3 regions of the Dyella sp. NPDC103356 genome follow, and region 1 is predicted to be linked to each of the others. Evidence: predicted binding sites of a transcription regulator. Region 1 holds the regulator's gene; each other region holds the start of a gene.
What was found. Region 1 encodes HrcA, which represses chaperone genes, less so after heat shock. Its sites were predicted from a motif close to TTNGCACTCNNNNNNNNNGAGTGCNAA; they were not measured.
Positions count from the first base shown of each region.

Region 1 (6,687 bases):
CTCACCTGTGATCTCGTAAAGATGTGTAACCAAGCGCATGGCATCCTGCCATACCCGCAAGTCGTGATGTGGCCGCGACATGCTCTTCCCTGTTTACCATTTACAGCATAACGGGGCCAACGGCCCCGTTATGCGAATTTACCGCCTTACTTCTTGTCGTCTTTGACTTCGGTGAACTCGGCATCGACCACGTCGTCCGGCTGAGCCGAACCGTGCGGACCCGGGCCCGGCTGCGCGCCAGCGTCCGGCTGCGCACCGCCCTGAGCGGCCGCGTAAAGCGACTGCGCGGACTGCTCCAGCTTCTCGATCTTCGACTCGATCGCGCCCTTGTCGTCGCTGTCCTTGACCTTTTCCAGATCCGACAACGCACCTTCGATCGTGCTCAGCTGGTCGGCCGGAATCTTGCCGCCGTGTTCCTTGAGCGCGCTACGCGTCGCATGAACCAGCTGATCCGCCTTGTTGCGCGTGGCGACGAGCTCGTGGAATTTCTTGTCTTCTTCCTTGTTCGCCTCGGCGTCGGCGACCATGCGCTGAATCTCTTCCTCGGACAGACCCGAGCCGGCCTTGACCTCGATCTTCTGTTCCTTGCCGGTCTTCTTGTCCTTGGCCGACACGTGCAGGATGCCGTTGGCGTCGATGTCGAAGGTGACTTCGATCTGCGGCATGCCGCGCGGCGCGGCGTCGATGCCGGAGAGGTCGAACTTGCCCAGCGACTTGTTCGCGCTGGCGCGGTCGCGCTCACCCTGCAGCACATGCACGGTCACGGCGGTCTGGTTGTCGTCGGCGGTCGAGAAGACCTGCGAGGCCTTGGTCGGCACCGTGGTGTTCTTTTCGATCAGCTTGGTCATCACGCCACCCATCGTCTCGATACCGAGCGACAGCGGGGTAACGTCGAGCAGCAGCACGTCCTTGACCGAACCGCCCAGCACGCCGCCCTGGATGGCCGCGCCGACAGCGACGGCTTCGTCCGGGTTGACGTCCTTGCGCGGCTCCTTGCCAAAGAAATCCTTCACCGACTCCTGCACCTTCGGCATACGGGTCTGACCGCCGACCAGGATCACCTCGTCGACGTCGGACACGCGCAGGCCAGCGTCGTTCAACGCGGTGCGGCACGGATCGATGGTGCGCTTGACCAGATCTTCGACCAGCGCTTCGAGCTTGGCGCGGGTCAGCTTGATGTTCAGATGCTTCGGACCGGAGGCATCGGCCGTGACGTACGGCAGATTTACCTCAGTCTGGTGCGAGGACGACAGCTCGATCTTGGCGCGCTCGGCGGCGTCCTTCAGGCGCTGCAGCGCGAGCGGATCCTTGCGCAGATCGATGCCCTGGTCCTTCTGGAATTCTTCGACGAGATAATCGATGACGCGCATGTCGAAGTCTTCGCCGCCCAGGAACGTGTCGCCGTTCGTGGCCAGCACTTCGAACTGCTTCTCGCCGTCGACTTCGGCGATCTCGATGATCGATACGTCGAACGTACCGCCACCCAGGTCGTACACGGCAATCTTGCGGTCACCGCCCTTCTTGTCCAGACCGTAAGCCAGCGCAGCGGCGGTCGGCTCGTTGATGATGCGCTTGACCTCGAGACCGGCAATGCGGCCGGCGTCCTTGGTCGCCTGGCGCTGGCTGTCGTTGAAGTAGGCCGGCACGGTGATGACCGCTTCGGTCACCGTCTCGCCGAGATAGTCTTCGGCGGTCTTCTTCATCTTCGCCAGCACCTTGGCGGAGATTTCCTGCGGCGCCATCTTCTTGCCGTCGGCAGTCTGCACCCAGGCGTCGCCATTCTCATGCGCGACGATGCCGTACGGCACGATGTGCAGGTCTTTCTGTACTTCCGCGTCGGTGAACTTGCGGCCGATCAGGCGCTTCACCGCGTAGAAGGTGTTCTTCGGGTTGGTCACGCCCTGGCGCTTGGCCGGCGCACCCACCAGGACTTCGCCGTCCTTGGTAAAGGCGACGATGGACGGCGTCGTGCGATCGCCTTCCGAATTCTCGATGACCCGGGTGGTGCTGCCATCCATGACGGATACGCAGGAATTGGTCGTGCCCAGATCGATACCAATGATCTTGCCCATATGCTCTGACTCCAAAAATTTCTAAGCGGCCCCCGCGGCCGCGACTGGTTTCTAAGTGGGGCTTGGCCTTGGCGATTCAATCGCGTCAAGATTTCCGAACCCCGGGTTCGTCGCTACCGTCACCGGTGATTCAGGTGCCGGCCGCGCCGTGTGTGCTCGATCAATCCTTGGCGACGGCGACCAGCGCCGGGCGCAACAAGCGATCGTTCAGCACATAGCCTTTCTGCAACACACTCACCACGGTACCCGGCGCCTGCTCAGGCGCTTCGACCATGCTCACCGCGTGATGGCGCTCCGGATCCAGCGGCTGGCCGAGCGGATCGACCGGCACCAGACCGTTGTTCTGCGCAATGCGCAGCAGTTCCTTCAGGGTGAGATTGATGCCTTCGCGAACGGTAGCGATATCGCCGCTTTCCACCGCCAAGCCGCGCTCCAGACCGTCGTAGATCGGCAGCAGCTCGTTGAGCAATTTTTCGTTGGCAAAGCGGCGCGCCTGATCCAGATCGCGCTGCAAACGACGACGCTGATTTTCCAGCTCCGCACGCTCGCGCAATACACCATCGCGCAATTCCGCATTGCCTGCTTCCAATTCAGCGACACGCTGTTTCAGTGCGTCGAGATCGGCCTGCATGGCTTCACTCGCCGCGGTGGCTTCCGGCGTATTTTCCGGCGCCTGCGAATCGTTGTTCTGCATGAAAAACTCCAAGCCTCATCCAGGGCCGGCATGATTTTGCATACCGACCAGTAAACTTAATGCGGGTGAATCCCGCCTCCCAAACGGCTTTATGAGGCCGTTGCCGCCCGATTCAAGGCATCGCTGAGCAGCCCGGCCGTGGCTTGTACCACAGGGATGACCCTTTCGTACGCCATTCGGGTCGGACCGATCACACCGACCGCCCCAAGCACACGCCCTTGCGCCCCATAACTGGCGGTAACGACGCTGCAACCGTCCAGCGCCGTAAAGCCCGATTCCTCGCCGATAAACAGCCGGACACCCGGCGCCCTGGCGCACACTTCCATCAGTTGAAGCAGCTCGTTCTTCTTCTGAAAGGCCTCGAAAAGCTCGCGCAGGCGATCGAGATTGGCCAGCTCCGAATAGGACATCAGATTGGTCTGGCCACTGACCAGCACATCATCGCCTTCGCTATGTGGCGCAAACGAGGCGGCGGCCAGTTCCACCGTGCTGGACAACAGACGGTTGAGCTCGCTGCTGGCCTCTTTGAGCTCGCGCAGCAGATGCGTGCGGATATCGTCCACGCGCAAGCCGGCGAAATGGGTATTGAGGTAATTGGCTGCCTGCTCCAGCTCCCGAGCATCGAGCTGCTTGGCCAGGCGCACGATACGGTTCTGCACCTGGTTGTCGGAGAACACCAGGATCACCAGCACCTGGTTGTCGGGCAAGGGCACGAAGTCGATATGGCGCAGCGGGAAATCGGCCTGGCGCGGCACGGTGACCACACCGGCGAACTGGGTCATCGCCGACAGCAGCGTGGAGACATTACCGAGCAGATCGCGCGTGGTCGTCGGGCCGGGCGGCAATTCGCGGCGCAGGCGCGCCATATCTTCGCGCGGCAGCGGTTGCAACTCGATCAGGCTATCGACGAACAGCCGCAGCCCGCGGGGCGTCGGCACACGCCCCGCCGAGGTGTGCGGCGACACCACCAGGCCGGCTTCTTCCAGGTCGGCCATGATGTTGCGGATGGTGGCCGGGCTGACATCCAGGCCCGAGGAGCGCGATAGCGTGCGCGAGCCCACTGGCTCGCCATCGACCAGATACTGCGCAATCAGCGTGCGCAGCAAGCTGCGGGCGCGGGCATCTAATTCATGGCCGAAGAGTTGGGGCATGCGCTGCTGTGGCAATCCGTGAGACAGAGAAGAAATAAGGTGTGCGGGGGAAGAATGCAAGGAAGTCAGGCTTCGACCTCCTGGCCGACCCAGGCCGGGTCACCCTGGACGACCTGCTTACCGCCCCATCCATCAATCCGTACAATCCACCGACTCACTGATACAGCGCGCCATGCTCACCTCCCTCTATGTTCGCCATTTTGCGGTTGTCGAAGAAGCCGAGATCGCCTTCGGGCCGGGCCTGACCGTGGTCAGCGGTGAGACCGGCGCCGGCAAGTCGCTGCTGGTGGACGCCTTGATGCTGCTCGCCGGCAGCCGCGCCGATAGCGGCATGGTGCGTGCCGGCAGCGACCGCGCCGAGCTGGCCGCCGAGTTCGACCTGGCCGAGCTGCCCGACGCACGCGCCTGGCTGGCACAAGAGGAGTTGGACGAAGAAGGCACCTGCCAGCTGCGCCGCGTGATCCGCGCCGAGGGCAGTTCGCGCGCCTGGATCAACGGCCGCCCGGCCAACGCCAGCCAGCTCAGCGAGCTGGCCTCGATGCTGGTGGAAATCCATGGTCAGCACGAGCACCAGGCGCTGCTGTCGCGCAGCCATCAGCTGGCGCTGCTCGATGCCTACGCCGGCCACGATGAGCTGCTTGCCCAGGTCCGTGAGGCTGCCCAGCAATGGCGCGCCGTGCAGGCACGCATGCAGTCGTTGAGCGGCGGCGACGATCGCGATCAGCGCATCGAGCTGCTGCGGCACGAAGTGGGCGAACTGGAAAAATGGGCCTTGCCCGCCAGCGAAATGGCCGAACTGGAAGCCAGCCACAAGCGCCTGGCCAATGCCGGTCGCCTGGCCGAAGGCGCATCCGGCGTCAGCGAGATGCTCGACGGCGACAGCGAGCTGTCGCTACGCCGTGGGCTGGCCCGTGCGCAGGCCGAGCTGATCAAGCTCGCCGCGCTGGACGACAAACTTCAGCCGCTGCTGGAGCTGCTCGATAACGCCAGCATCGAGCTGAGCGAAGCTGCCGATGGCCTGGGCCGCTATGCGCTGGATGTCGACCTCGATCCCGAGCGCTACAACGAGGTGGACACGCATCTCACCCGTCTGCATGAGCTTTCCCGGCGGCATCGCCTGCCGGTGGCCGAGCTGCACGAAAAGGCGGCCTCGCTTGGCGAGGAGCTGGCACAGCTCGAAGGTGCCGGTGAAGCGCTGGAGCAGCTCGATCGCCAGCGTGAGAAGCACCAACGCGACTACCTCAAGGCCGCCGGCACATTGAGCCAGGCGCGCACCGATGCCGCCACTCGGCTCGGCCAGGAAGTAAGCGTACTGATGGGCGAGCTGGGCATGGCCGGCGGCCGCCTGGTGGTGGAGCTGGAGTCCACCGGAAATGGCGAGCCCGACGCACAGGGCCAGGAGCGCTGCGAGCTGCTGGTCAGCGCCAACCCGGGCCAGCCCCCGCGCGCGCTGCGCAAGGTCGCCTCCGGTGGTGAGCTGGCCCGTATCAGCCTGGCTATCGAAGTGGCGACGCTGGGCAAGGACACCGTGGGCAGCATGGTTTTCGACGAGGTCGATACCGGCATCGGCGGCGCCGTGGCCGAAGTGGTCGGCCAGAAACTGCGCGCCCTGGGCGGTCAGCGCCAGGTGCTGTGCGTCACCCATCTGCCGCAGGTCGCCGCGCAAGGTCATGCGCATCTGCGCGTGTCGAAACACAGCGATGGCGAGAGCACGCAGACGCGTATCGACAAGCTCGATGCTGGTGGACGCCGTGATGAGCTGGCACGCATGTTGGGTGGTGTGGAGATCACCAAGGAAACGCGGGCGCATGCCAAGCAGATGTTGGAGCGGGCGCAGACGGCCTAAAGGGATTCTCGAAAAACCTCAGTTTCCATCGTCGCCCCGGCGAACGCCGGGGCCCAGCGTCTTGCGCACGTTGAGGTGTAAGGCACTGGGTCCCGGCTTTCACCGGGACGACGGATAGGAAAGGTTTTTAGAGGCTCCCAGAAGTCGCCCGCAAAGACCCACATCGGCTCAATTGCGCCGCGGCAACAATCCCCGTTCGCTCGCCATCCGATAAAGATCCAGTTCCGACCCGGCTCCAAGCTTCCCCATCAAACTGGCACGGTGGATATAGATCGTCTTCTGTCCAATGCCCAATTCCGCCGCCACCTGCTTGGGCGCACGCCCGGCCGCCAGCAACAGAAACACTTCGCGCTCGCGCGCGGTCAGGCGATTGATCGGGTCGAGCGCTTCGGACGGACGATCGGCGCGGCGCTGGCGCAGGTCGGAGCTCAGGAAGGTCTCGCCCTGCATCACCGCACGCAGGCCGGCTACCAGTTCTTCCGGCGCCACGCCCTTGGTCACGTAACCACTCGCACCGCGGCGCAACGCTTCGGACACATAGGGTTCGCCGTCGTGCATGCTAAGCACCACGATGCGCGTATCGTGGGCGACGCTAAGCAGGTGTTCGATCAGGGGCAGCCCGCTTCCATCGGGCAGCGACAAATCCAGCGCCACCAGGTCCGGGCGCTTCTGCCCTACCGCTTCGACGGCATCGTCGGCGCTCCGGCATTCGGCCACGACCTCGAGATCCGGCTCCATCTCGATGAGCCGTTTGAAACCTTCCCGGACAATGGCGTGGTCGTCGACCAGAACGATGCTGTACATACGGCAATGTATAGCACGCCGCGTCGGCCTCGCACGCGCCTGCCCGACATGTAACATCGCGCCCCATGGCATCCAAATCCCTATCCTTCCCCGGCGCCGGCCTGCTGCTTGGCCTGTGCT
Region 1 is NZ_JBVJLZ010000006.1:227,596-234,282, forward strand. It holds gene ACZ6WW_RS15485 (four helix bundle protein) at 1-81, opposite strand, end outside; gene dnaK (molecular chaperone DnaK) at 147-2,072, opposite strand; gene grpE (nucleotide exchange factor GrpE) at 2,233-2,766, opposite strand; gene hrcA (heat-inducible transcriptional repressor HrcA) at 2,856-3,917, opposite strand; gene recN (DNA repair protein RecN) at 4,090-5,763, shown strand; gene ACZ6WW_RS15510 (response regulator transcription factor) at 5,932-6,567, opposite strand; gene ACZ6WW_RS15515 (MASE1 domain-containing sensor histidine kinase) at 6,633-6,687, shown strand, end outside.

Region 2 (6,687 bases), on a different contig from region 1:
CCGTAGACGAGAATCAGGCGCGAGGTGGCCGAGCGCCAGGCATTGGGATGAGCGTTCATGGTGATCCGACCCGGCGCAGCTGCTGCGCCCTCAGGAATATAAGGAAATCATACAGCTACCGCGTTGGCGCCAGCATATAGCCGGTGCCGCGCACCGTGCGGATCAGGTGCGGCTGGCCGGCGCTATCGATCTTGCGCCGCAACCGGCCGATATGGACATCGATGACATTGGTGCCGGGATCGAAATGAAACCCCCACACCGCCTCGAAAATCATCGTACGGGTGACCACCTGACCGGAGTTGCGCATCAGAAACTCCAGCAGTCGAAATTCGGTCGGCAGCAGATTCAACAACTGGCCGTTGCGGTGCGCCACATGCCGCACCAGATCCAGTTCGAGATCGGCCACGCGCAGGCGGTTGCCGCCTTCGGCACTCTGGCGCCGACGCAGCAGCACTTCGGCACGCGCGGACATCTCGTCGGGCGCGAACGGCTTGGTCAGGTAGTCGTCGCCGCCGGCTCGCAGGCCACGCACGCGTTCGTCCACGTCGCTCAACGCGCTGATCATCAGCACCGGCGTATCGACCTGGGCGCGACGCAGCGCCGCCACCACGTCGATGCCATCCATCCCCGGCAACATGCGGTCCAGGGTGATCAGGTCATAGCTGCCTTCCAGCGCTCGATCCAACCCATGGCGACCATCGGCCACCCAGTCGGCCACCATGCCGTGCACGCTCAACTCCGCCACGATCTCGCGAGCGGTGACTTCGTCGTCTTCGATGACCAGGACTTGGGGCATGGGTGGGGAGTCCGGCCGCTTTGCGGCCTGTCAATGGTCAATAGTCAATGGGAAAAGCAAGCACAACCTGAGCTGGCAGCTCTTTCCATTTACCGTTTACAGATCACGCAGTGATCGGACTGAGGCCGCGTAGCGGCCGGCCCATTCACCGCGCCAAATGCAAACGGCCCCACAAAGGAGGCCGTTCACTTGAAGCGCAAAGCAGCGCCATCTTACGCAGCAAACAACCCGCGCATTTTCTTCATCGCGTTCGCCTCGACCTGACGGATACGCTCGGCAGAAACACCATACTCGTCGGCCAGATCCTGCAACGTTGCCTTATCGTCGTTCAACCAACGACGCTGGATGATGTCGCGCGAACGCTGATCGAGCTTTTGCAGCGCCTCGGACAGCGTTTCCAGCTGGTTGTCGGCGTGATCTGCATCGGAGACGTTGTCGTACGGGTCGGCGCCATCGTCGATCAGGAATGCTTCCGGTGCCGGCTTGGCATCGTCGTCGGCATCGGCCGGCGCTTCGAAACCGATATCACGGCCGGACAGACGCGATTCCATCTCGCGGACAGTCGCCTCGGGAACGCCAAGATCCTTGGCGACCACGCGCACTTCCTCGGCATTCATCCAACCCAGGCGCTTCTTGCTCTTGCGCAGATTGAAGAACAGCTTGCGCTGCGCCTTGGTCGTAGCGACCTTGACGATGCGCCAGTTACGCAAGATGAACTCGTGCATTTCGGCGCGAATCCAGTGCACGGCAAAGCTGACCAGACGCACGCCCTGGTCCGGGTCGAAACGCTTGACCGCCTTCATCAGGCCGATATTGCCTTCCTGGATCAGGTCGGACAGCTGCAAACCATAACCGTTGTAACCGCGGGCGACGTGCACCACGAAACGCAGGTGCGACATCACCAGCTTCTTGGCGGAGTCGAGGTCATTGTCGTCGTTGAATCGACGCGACAGCGCCTGCTCCTCGTCCTGGCTGAGCACCGGGATACGGTGGACCGCCGAGATATACGCATCCAAGCTGCCTACTACACTGGGTACCGGCAGAGAGGCGGTCGCCAAAGCTTGTGACATGAGGAACCTCCAGAAAACTTGGGGAACAACTTAGCACTCTGCTTCTATGAGTGCTAACGGGTCGAAATGGTTCAATCCCAGCCCGGCCTCGCTTTACTATACCGAATCGTACAGGAATGCCGCTGGCTTGTCCAGTGGCACCCCGCAACGCAACAACGGCCTTCGCGATATTAAAAATATCTTAAAATCAATTCCTTAGCGGACACCCCAGAGCTTTTTTGCCTCCTCGGCAATGAGTTCCGGGTATTCCTCGGGGAAGAACAGCTTCGCGCCCTTTACCTTTCGTACGCCATGGGACAGAGGTAACACCTGGTCGAGGTAATCCGGACTCTTAGGGGAAAAGATCGTGTCGCCGGTTCCCCAGACGATCCTCACGGGACGGCGGAACTGACGCAGCGAGGCTTCGATGCCGGCCAGCGGATTGGGAAACAGGCCCAGCGCATAGGCATTGGTCAGCGCCATACGTTCGGGCGTGGCGACCAGCGGGCGCATATACATGTCGATGGCGTCATCCGTCGGGTGCCCCGGAAAGGTGTAGCAGGCGCCGCCCAAGCCAGTAGGGCTGTGAACCAGCGAATGATCGTCGACCTGCTTGACGAAGAAATCCCTGGCGAATGTCCCCTTGCGCGCCGACTCGATGACAGGCATGACACCCGGCGGCGGACTGTCGTTCTCAACGTCGCAATTGGTCAGCAGCACGCTGCGAACGCGGTCGGGGTGGCGCACCATGAACAACTGAGCCACCGCACCGCCACTATCGTTGGCGACCAGGTCCACCGTGCCGACGCCCAGCGCGTCCAGAAACTCGATGAGCATGTCCACCTGGCTCGCCGGGGTCACCGACTTGCCCTGCGTCACCTCGGTATAGCCAAGGCCCATCGAGTCAGGCGCCAAACAGCGCCGATGGGCAGCCAGCCGCGGTAGCACGCCACGCCATTGATAGCTGTTGAGCGGAAACCCGTGCAGGAATAAAGCAGCCGGCCCGCTGCCCTGTTCCACATAGGCGGTACGGCCAAGCGAGGTGGCAACGAACCGGCGCATCCGGGTGTAGTCCGCCACACCGAGATCGCCTACCTTCCCGTCCCTGACCGTACCAGCCTGCGCCAGACGGCCCAGCCCGCCCGCCAAGGCACTTGCCGCCAGCACGCCGCCCGTCAACTGAAGAAATGCTCTGCGATGCATATTCGAACCTCGCCGATGAAGTGAGGCGCATCTTTCGTCGGCGCGGAACATCCCCGCAATGACCTGTCAGGTCATGGGCGCGCGCAGGCCGGCCGACCTATGATCCGCTTCGGATCATCCAGGGAACCGCCCGTATGTCGTCCACCCACGTCACGCCCGTCGGATCGCTGCTGCGCGAATGGCGCACGACCCGGCGCATGAGCCAGCTCGATCTCGCACTGACAGCGGAGATCTCGGCCCGGCATCTCAGTTGCCTGGAAACGGGCAAGGCGCAGCCCAGCCGCGAGATGGTCATCCGGCTCGCCGACACGCTCGGCGTGCCGTTGCGCGAACGCAACACCTGGCTGGTTGCCGCCGGCTACGCGCCGTTCTATCCCGAGCGTCAACTGGCCGCGCCGGAGCTCGCCCAGGTGCGCCACGCGATCGAATGCATCCTCGAACAACAGGAACCCTACCCGGCCTTCGTGCTCAATCGCCACTGGGAGGTGTTGATGGCCAACGGCGCCGCCGCGCGCATCAACCGCTTCGTCATGCGCGGACGCGAAAGCAGCCACACCAACATGCTGCGCCAGATCTTCGATCCGAACGACTTCCGCTCGGTGATCGTCAACTGGGAAGAGATTGCCAGCGAACTACTGCGCCACCTGCATAACGAAGTGGCCTCGTCGCCTTCGGACCAGCAAGCGCGCGCTTTGCTGGACGAGATACTGGCCTATCCGGATGTGCCCGTGTCCTGGCGACAACTGTCGACAGAGAAAATCCCTTCACCGCTGATGACCACGGTTCTGCAGCGCGACGATCAACGGCTGAGCTTCTTCTCGACCATCACTACGTTCGGCACGCCGCGCGACGTGACGCTCGACGATCTGCATATCGAGTCGTGCTTTCCCGTCGACGAAGAAACAGCGGCGTTCTGCCAGATGTTGAAGCGCAAGGATCCTTAGACAGTCAACTCGCTGCGCATGGGCAACGACCAATCGACCGGCGACTGCCCATGTTCGGTCAGGTACTGATTGGCGGCCGAGAAATGACCGCAACCGAGAAACCCGCGATGCGCGGACAGCGGCGAGGGATGCACCGATTTCAGGACACGATGCTTGCGCGTGTCGATCAACTGACCCTTCTTCTGCGCATACGATCCCCACAGCATGAACACGATGCCCTCGCGTTCGCGATTAAGCGCGTCGATCGCGGCATCGGTAAAACCTTCCCAGCCCTTGCCTTGGTGTGCATTGGCCATGCCACGCTCCACCGTCAACACGGCGTTGAGCAGCAGCACGCCACGATCCGCCCAAGGCGTCAGGCAACCGTGATCGGGCGGGGCGATACCCAGATCACGCTGGATCTCCTTGAAGATGTTCTGCAGCGAAGGCGGCGTCTGCACGCCGGGGCGTACCGAGAAACACAGACCGTGCGCCTGATTCGGGCCGTGATAGGGATCCTGCCCGAGAATCACCACGCGCACCGCATCGAACGGCGTGTGATCGAAGGCCGCGAAAATATCCGGACCGGGCGGATAGATCACCTTGCCGGCCTGCTTCTCGGCGCGCAGAAATGCGGAGAGCGCCTGCATCTCCGGACGCTCGAGATAATCGCCGATACGTGCCTTCCACGAAGGCTCCAGCTTCACTCGTTCGTTGCTCATGCGGTAGCGCTGCGCTCGCGCAGATGACGGGCAACACGTAACTGGAACAGCAACTTGGTAATCAACAACTTTTCCTCGATCGGTTTCTCGACCAGATCGTTGGCGCCCGCTCTCAGCAAGGCTGCCTGATTGGCCGGGTTTTCGTCGCCTGTCATCACCAGCACCGGCAACGAGCCTTTGCTGTAACCGTAATCGCGACGTATGCGATCGAGCAAGTCGCCGCCGGTCAGCTCGCCTTTGAGGCTGACGTCGGTCAAGACGATATCCGCGCCGACAATGCCTTGCGCACGCGCCGTTTCCAGCATGGCTAGCGCATCTTCAGCACTGATCACATGGCGCACGGTGAGGCCGTATTTCTCCAGCATCCGACGCGTCGCCAACGCGACCACGCGGCTGTCCTCAACGTAAAGCACCTCGCCGTCGGCCATGCTTTCGGGCCGCACATAGCCGCGAATGAATTCGCCCAGCGCCTGGAAGCCCAGCGATTTGTCGAAGTAGTCGGTGACGTGCTCGCCGAGCGTGCGCCGATGCAGGCGATCGTCGACGTCGCCGGAAACGACCACGATGGGAATGTAGATCTGCGGCGCGAACTCCCGCACATAACGCGCCAGCTCCAGGCCATCCATATCGGGCAGCCGCAGCGACACGGTAATGAAATCGAACACGCCGCTTTCGAGCAGCTTGTGTGCTTCGGCGCCGGTACCGCAGCCGACCACGTCGGCTCCGGGCAACTCGGCATTGAGCACGCGCGTGATCAACTGCCGCACGACCTTGGAACCGTCCACCACCAATACACGCGGTGCCGCACTAACGACACGATTACTGAAACTTGCACTCATCCGCAGCCCGCCCATCGGAAACGCGACGCTTGAAGAATCCCGGGCAAACACCCCCGTGCGCCCGTCGAGACATGCATCTTGCCTTGTTCCGCGCCCGGATGCCTGCGACCTGAGTCGCCGCCCGGCCCATCCGGGCTGTTACACGGCCTTACGTAACTGCCACGCGCTCATCAGGCGCGCACCCAGCCAACCCAACACGGCCGCGCCCACCGGCACCGCCGCCAGCAGCCACCAGGGCAGCCCGCCGACCTGTAGTTTGCCGTCATAAGCGTGACTCAACTGTGTCACCGGGTCGACCAGGGCAAATTCGACCACCAGGGCGACCCCGGCGGCGATGATGCCGCTGAGCAGGCCGTACCAGATGCCGGCATACAGGTAGGGCCGGCGCACGAACGCACGACTGGCCCCGACCAACATCAGCACATCGATCTCTTCGGCGCGGCTGGAGATATCCACGCGTACCGTATTGGCGACCACCAGCAACGCCGCCAGCGCCAGCATGGCGGCAAGCACCAGCACGGTACGGTTGCCGACCGCCAGCAACGCGTCCAGCCGTTGGCGCCAGCTACCGGCGTCCTGCACCTGATCGATACCGTGCATGGCGCGCATGTCGGTCACCAGGCGTTCGACGCCATCGGCACCGATATCCGGCCTGGGCATCACCTCGAGCACATACGGCAACGGATTTTCGTCCAGCGTGTGGAGCGCCGTGCCGAAGCCCTGCATCTTGGCCAGCTCATCCATGCCTTGCTGCGGCGTCTTGACCCCGACCGCGGCAACGTCGACACGTTCGCGCAAGGTGGTGGCCAGCGCTTCGACCGCGGCACCAGCCTGGCCCGGTTTCAGGAACGCACTGACCGCCTGATTCTGGCCCAACGCATCGCCCAGATTTTGAACGTTGGCGAGCAACAGGTAGAAGGCCAGCGGCAGCGCCAGGGCCAGACCCATCACCGCGATGGTGAGAAACGTGCCCAACGGCCGCGAGAACAATCGACGCAGACTGGCCGCCGCGCTCCAGCCGTGATGCTCGCGCCAGCTTGCGACGGGACGGCCACGGCTGCGCTCGGTGCGCGGCGCGATATCGAGCTGGTCATTCGGATGCTGATCCATGCTTACAGCACCTCCTGCGCAGCCACGTCGGCGACCAGCCGGCCG
Region 2 is NZ_JBVJLZ010000003.1:513,179-519,865, forward strand. It holds gene ACZ6WW_RS09125 (sensor histidine kinase) at 1-59, opposite strand, end outside; gene ACZ6WW_RS09130 (response regulator transcription factor) at 116-796, opposite strand; gene rpoH (RNA polymerase sigma factor RpoH) at 1,009-1,866, opposite strand; gene ACZ6WW_RS09140 (alpha/beta fold hydrolase) at 2,062-3,048, opposite strand; gene ACZ6WW_RS09145 (helix-turn-helix domain-containing protein) at 3,183-3,992, shown strand; gene ung (uracil-DNA glycosylase) at 3,989-4,693, opposite strand; gene ACZ6WW_RS09155 (response regulator) at 4,690-5,532, opposite strand; gene ftsX (permease-like cell division protein FtsX) at 5,671-6,642, opposite strand; gene ftsE (cell division ATP-binding protein FtsE) at 6,645-6,687, opposite strand, start outside.
Region 2: the regulator HrcA is predicted to act here: its motif matches at 1,897-1,923, upstream of rpoH (RNA polymerase sigma factor RpoH).

Region 3 (6,687 bases), on a different contig from region 1:
CGCCCAGGTATTCGTCGTGATGCTTTTCGCCATCGGGCAGTGTCGCTTCGCCGAGCGTGATGCCATCACCGCCCTTGAACTTCATGCGACCACGATAGAGGTAGTAGTCCTGCGCGATCGTCCAATGCAGCTTCAGCACGCCGGGCGTGTTGGTATCGGTGCTGAGCTTGTAGGCCTCGGTCACCGGCAGCAGGTTTTCGGTGTCTTGCGCAAATACCTGCGCCGCACCGAGCAGTAGCGCCAAGGGAACCAGGAGGCGGGCGGCCAGACGGCCAAAAGAACGGAAACGCATTGCAACTCCAACCGTGGGGACCACGCCAGGCAGCGTGGAGCGGTGATTATGACCTATTCGCTGGATACGTCTTTTCGGTTACCCGGTTCAGGCTTTGTCGGCGATGGGCACCGGCAACGGCTCGCTGGAACGGCCGGTCGTCAGTGCTACGCCTAGCAGGATCACCACGCAGGCGATGATCATGTTGGCCGTAATCGTTTCTTTCAGGAACAGCCAGCCCCATAGCACGCCGAACACAGGAATCAGATAGAGCACCGTCATGGTCCGCGCCGTGCCGGTGCGGGCGAGCAGCCTGAAAAACAGCAGCATGGCAAAACCGGTACAAGCCACGCCCAGCGCCGCGATGGCAAGCCAGGCCGACATCGGCGGATTCTGTGCCGGCCACGCCCAGAACGTTGTCGGCGCGAGCAGGATAGCGGCGACAATCTGGCTGCCGGCGGTGGACGTCATCGGTGAGACATGGTGTAAACGGCGGCGACTGTAGTGCACTGCAAAGGCGTAGCAGACCGTCGCGCCGACACAGGCGGCCATCGCCCATAGCGAACTGTGATCGACTGCGGCGCCACCGATATTGCCGCCAACCAGCCACAGTACGCCGATCAGGCCGACGACCAGGCCGAGCGTACGCCATGCATCGAGTTTCTCGTTCAGCCACAGCCAGCCGGATGCGGCTACCAATAGCGGTGTGATGGCATCGAAGATCGACGAGAGGCCGGCGGGTAGGTGGCGTGCGGCCCATGCAAACAGTAGAAACGGCAGCGCCGAATTGGCAATGCCTGTGATCGCGATCGGCCGCCAATGCGCGCGCCATTCCGCCAGCAGCGTGCGCGACGCCATCATGGGCACGAAGCACAATCCCGCAACGATGGCGCGCATGCCGCCCATCGCCACCGCGCCGAACGGGTCGGCGGCCATGCGCATGAACAGAAACGAGCCACCCCAGAGGGCGCCGAGCAGGAGCAGGCTGGTCAGGTCGCGTGGTTTCATCGCGTTCTCGATTCGATGGGTGCTTGGTCGGTTGCCATCTTTTCTGTTGGGGCGGCTTCAGCCGCGACAGGCGGTGACACTACCTGGTGCCGCGATTGAAGGGACCTCTAATAACCTCGGTTTTTCACCGTCATCCCGGCGCAGGCCGGGATCCAGTGGCGTCAGTTCTCGGTTTTTGCGAGCGTGTCCAGTGGTTTTCGCGAGAACCTAATCATGTCGCCACTGGATTCCGGCCTACGCCGGAATGACGAGTAGGAGGTCATTCGAGGTTCCTTGAAGTCGCTAACGCAAAAATTCGATTCTTTGGGTCCGATTAGCCCTGCTTGGCTCCGTGCCCAAACAAATGCTTCCGCTCTTCCTCGCTGATGTGCTTGCGCACATAGGCACTCTCTACACCTTCATACGTGCGTATCGTGGCCGGTCGCGCAGCGATAGCCTGGAACCAGCGCTCCAGATGCGGGAAGTCGGCGAGCGACTGGCCATGTGGCTGATGCGGCACGATCCACGGATAAGCGGCGATATCGGCGATGGTGTAGTCGTCGCCGGCAATGAAGGGACGGTCCGCCAGGCGACGATCCAGCACGCCGTACAGACGCGCCACTTCACGCGTATAGCGATCGATCGCATACGGCACCGGCTCGGGCGCATACACATTGAAGTGTCCGATCTGCCCGGCCATCGGCCCCAGGCCGCCGACCTGCCAGAACAGCCACTGCAGCACCTCGATACGGCCACGCGCGTCCTGCGGCAGGAAGCGGCCGGATTTTTCCGCCAGATAAAGCAGGATCGCACCGGACTCGAACACGCTGATCGGTTCACCACCACCCAAGGGCGCGTTGTCGACAATGGCCGGGATCTTGTTGTTCGGGGAGATGAGCAGGAAATCGGGCTGGAACTGCTCGCCCTTGCCCAGGCTGACCGGCTTGATGCGGTAAGGCAGCCCGGTTTCCTCGAAAAACAGCTTGATCTTGAGGCCGTTGGGCGTGGCGGCGAAATACAGGTCGATCATGACGGAGCGCTCCAGGCGGGATGGGTGCACTGTAAGGAAATGGGTGGACTTGCAAAAGAACCACAATGGGTCAAATCTTGTGGTCCACTTGAAGGCGTCTTCGCATGAGTCACCTGTTCGAGTTTCCCCTGGAACTGCCTGCGCCCGGATCGCGCCAGCGCCAGGCGGCGCTGCACACCCAGTTGCGCGCGGCCATTCTGGACGGGCGGCTCAAGCCCGGCCTGCGTTTGCCGGCCACGCGCGAGCTGGCGCAATCGCTGGGCATATCGCGCAATACGGTAGTGGCTGCGTACGACCTGTTGCTCAGCGAGGGCTATGTCGTGGCGCGCCATGGCGCGGGCAATTTTGTGGCAGACATGGCCTCGCGCTCCGCGTCGCGCGCCACGGCGTTGCCTGACGACCAGCGGCTCGCGTCTTATTGGCGCCAGCCGGTGACCCTGCCGGTGCGGCCGCCGCGCGACGATGGCGATGACTTCCGCGTCGGCACGCCGGACGTGCTGCGCTTTCCCTACGACGAATGGCGGCGCCTGTCGGCGCGAGCGATGCGCACTCTGTCCAGATCGCGCGTCTTGCATGTCGATCCGCAAGGGCAGGCGTCCTTGCGCGAGGCGATCGCGCGGCATGTTTCGTTCGCGCGCGCGGTCGCCTGCGAGGCGGCCGATGTACTGGTCACTTGCGGCGCACAACAGGCGTTCAACTTGCTTGCGCGCGTTTTGGTGACGCCAGGGCGCACGGTGCTGGCCGTAGAGAACCCTGGCTACCCGCCGTTGCGCGCGGTATTCGAAGCGGCCGGCGCGGAGATCGTGCCGGTACCGGTGGATGAGCAGGGCTTGGTGGTCGCGGCGATTCCGGCTCGCGCGAACATCGTGTACGTCACGCCGTCGCACCAGTTTCCGCTCGGCATGCCGCTGTCGCCCGCGCGCCGCAGTGCCCTGCTTGCCTTCGCACGAGCGCGTGGCGCGACCATTATCGAAGACGATTACGATGGCGAATTCCGCTACGGCGGCCGCCCGCTCGATGCCTTGCAGACGCTCGATCGCAACGGCAGCGTCTGTTACGTCGGCACCTTTTCCAAGTGTCTGTTTCCGGCATTGCGACTGGGCTATGTGGTGCTGCCGCCGTGGTTGCATGAGGCGATGGCGCATGCCAAGTGGCTCAGCGACGGCCATGGCGATGTGCTGTCGCAGGAGACGCTGGCTGCATTCATTGCCGAGGGGCACCTGGTGCGGCATATCCGCAAGATGCGCAAGATTTATGCGGATCGGCGCGAGCAACTGTTGCTCGCGCTGGAGCGTCATGCCGGCGGCCGGCTCGAAGCCATGCCGGTCGATGCGGGTCTGCACATGGCGGCACGCGCGGCGCCCGATATCGACGTGACGGCGTGGACGCGCAGGGCGGCGGCGGAAGGTATTCGCGTTGAGGACCTGGCGAGGTATGGCGTGGGCGATCACGGCTGGCACGGCATGCCGCTGGGCTTCGGCCTGATCGACGCCACGCGCATTGATAGCGCCATTCATCGGGCTGTGGCGTTGTTGCGTTGAAACATCCTCAAAAAATCCGGTTCCGAAAATCCAAAAGTGGTCCGGTAGTTTTTCCAACAAGTGGCGCTTATCCAGGTGGCCGTGTGGCCCGAGCATTCGCGCTATCCCTCCCGCGATGCCTTCCCATGCGTTATTTCCTGACTCTTTTCCTGTCGCTGTGTTGCCTGACTGCCCATGCCGCCGATAGCGGCCAGCAACGCGCCGAAGCGGTTGGTCAAAGCCTGATCGGTACGCCGGCGCCGGCGATGGTGCTCAAGACCATCGATGGGCAGACCATCGATCTGGGCAAGCTCTACGGCAAAAAAGCGGTCTATTTGAAATTCTGGGCGACCTGGTGCGTACCCTGCCGCGAACAGATGCCGCATCTGCAGCGCACCTATGAAGAAGCCGGTCCGGACATGGCGGTGATCGCCATCGATGTCGGCTTCGATGACAGTGTCGAGGAGGTACGCAAGTACCGACAGCAAGTGGGCCTGAGCATGCCGATCGTGTTCGATGACGGCTCGCTGGGCGAGGCTTTCCATTTGCGTGTCACGCCGCAACACGTGGTGATCGGCCGTGATGGGCGCATTCTTTATGTCGGCCACGAGGCCAACGCCCGGCTCGACGCCGCCTTGCTTGCTGCCCGAACGTCCACGCCTTTACCGGTGGCGCCGCCGAAGACGGCCACCGTGGCCGAGAAACCCATCGGTATGGGCGATAGCGTGCCCGATACGAGCGTGACCACCCTGGCCGGGAAATCCTTTCCGTTGCGCGGTGCCGGCAAGCCCACCGTGCTGGTTTTTCTCTCACCCTGGTGCGAAAGCTATCTGGCCAAGAGCCGCCCGCAACTGTCGCAAAGCTGCCGCAGCATGCGCGAGCAGGTCGAGGCGCTGGCGCATAAGCGGTCGGATCTGCGCTGGCTGGGCGTGGCCTCCGGCCTGTGGGCGGCCAGGGACGATCTGACCGAGTACAAGAAAAACTACAAGGTGGAGATCCCGCTGATGCTCGACGCATCCGGCACGCTTTTCCGTAGCTTTCGTGTGATGCACGTGCCGACCGTGCTGCTGGTCGATGCCCAGGGCCGTGTGACCCGACGCATCGAGGCCACCGACGGCGACCTGGCCGCCGCTCTTCCGCGCTGACCTGACTGGCATTCAGGAAGCATTTGCGGCCACCCAGGCCAGATAGGCCTCGTGGCCGCGCTCGACCGGGACGGCGATCAGCTCGGGCAGATCGTAGGGATGCAGTTCCAATAGCCGCGCCCTGAGCGCCTCAAAGCGGTCGGCCGGGGTCTTGATGAGCAGCAGGGTTTCGCTGTCCCTGGTCACTTTGCCCTCCCAGCGGTAGACCGAGGTGACCCCGGGCAGGCAGTTGACGCAGGCGGCCAGGGACTCCCCGACCAACCGCTCAGCCAGCTGCAGAGCGGTTTCCGGGTCGGGGCAGGTGCAGTAGCAAAGCAGGATCGGGCGCATCCCGTCAGCCTAGCCGGCCTTGAAAGGGCCAGCCAGCTTCCCCATTAGAAGTGCAGGTTCGAGGGACGCGACCTCTTGCGAGGGGCTTCTGCATCGTTAGAATTGGCACTCACCGACGGCGAGTGCTAACAATGCGGTCCCCCGCATCGCGCCCCGTCCCGACTTTTCCCAACCCAATCCATTAGCTGGAGCCATCCATGAGCAAACTGCGTCCGCTGCACGATCGCGTCATCGTCAAGCGCCTGGAAGAGGAGCGTGTCTCCGCCGGCGGCATCGTCATCCCCGACAGCGCCACCGAAAAGCCGACCCGCGGCAAGGTCATCGCTGCCGGTACCGGTCGCATCCTGGAAGACGGCAATGTCCGTCCGATGTCGCTGAAGGAAGGCGACGTGGTGCTGTTCGGCAAGTACGCCGGCCAGGAAATCAAGATCGACGGCGAAGAGCTGGTCTTCCTGAAGGAAGACGACGTTGTTGCGGTGATCGAGGGCTGAGTTCCGTTGGGAGTTGCGGCTTGCCGAGCGCGAACTTAAGAGCGCGCACGCCAGTCGCCTTTGGCTCCTTCTGGTACCGCCTTTGGAACGACAGAACCATTCCTATTCAAAATTTTTGAGGCAAAAATTTTATGGCAGCTAAAGAAGTACGCTTCGGCGAAGACGTCCGCGCGCGCATGCTCAAGGGTGTCAACACCCTGGCCAACGCGGTCAAGGTCACCCTGGGTCCGAAGGGCCGCAACGTCGTGCTCGAGAAGAGCTTCGGCGCACCGACGGTGACCAAGGACGGCGTGTCCGTCGCCAAGGAAATCGAACTGGCCGACAAGTACGAGAACATCGGCGCGCAGATCGTCAAGGAAGCCGCTTCCAAGACGTCCGATGTGGCCGGTGACGGCACCACGACCGCGACCGTGCTGGCGCAGGCGTTCATCCAGGAAGGCCTGAAGGCTGTGGCCGCCGGCATGAACCCGATGGATCTCAAGCGCGGTATCGACCAGGCGGTGACCGCCGCCGTCGCCGAGCTGAAGAAGCTCTCCAACCCGACCGCCGACGACAAGGCGATCGCCCAGGTCGGCACCATCTCGGCCAACTCCGACGCCAACGTCGGCGACATTATCGCCACCGCGATGAAGAAGGTCGGCAAGGAAGGCGTGATCACGGTCGAGGAAGGTTCGGGCCTCGAGAACGAACTCGACGTCGTCGAAGGTATGCAGTTCGACCGCGGTTACCTGTCGCCGTACTTCATCAACAACCAGCAGAGCCAGCAGGTCGAGCTGGACGACCCCTTCATCCTGATCCACGACAAGAAGGTGTCGAACGTTCGCGAACTGCTGCCGGTGCTCGAAGCCGTCGCCAAGGCTGGCAAGCCGCTGCTGATCGTCGCCGAGGAAGTCGAGGGCGAAGCCCTGGCGAC
Region 3 is NZ_JBVJLZ010000005.1:423,959-430,645, forward strand. It holds gene ACZ6WW_RS14350 (protein-disulfide reductase DsbD family protein) at 1-292, opposite strand, end outside; gene ACZ6WW_RS14355 (DMT family transporter) at 380-1,279, opposite strand; gene ACZ6WW_RS14360 (glutathione binding-like protein) at 1,593-2,288, opposite strand; gene pdxR (MocR-like pyridoxine biosynthesis transcription factor PdxR) at 2,393-3,829, shown strand; gene ACZ6WW_RS14370 (TlpA family protein disulfide reductase) at 3,955-4,953, shown strand; gene cutA (divalent-cation tolerance protein CutA) at 4,966-5,283, opposite strand; gene groES (co-chaperone GroES) at 5,481-5,774, shown strand; gene groL (chaperonin GroEL) at 5,906-6,687, shown strand, end outside.
Region 3: the regulator HrcA is predicted to act here: its motif matches at 5,386-5,412, upstream of groES (co-chaperone GroES).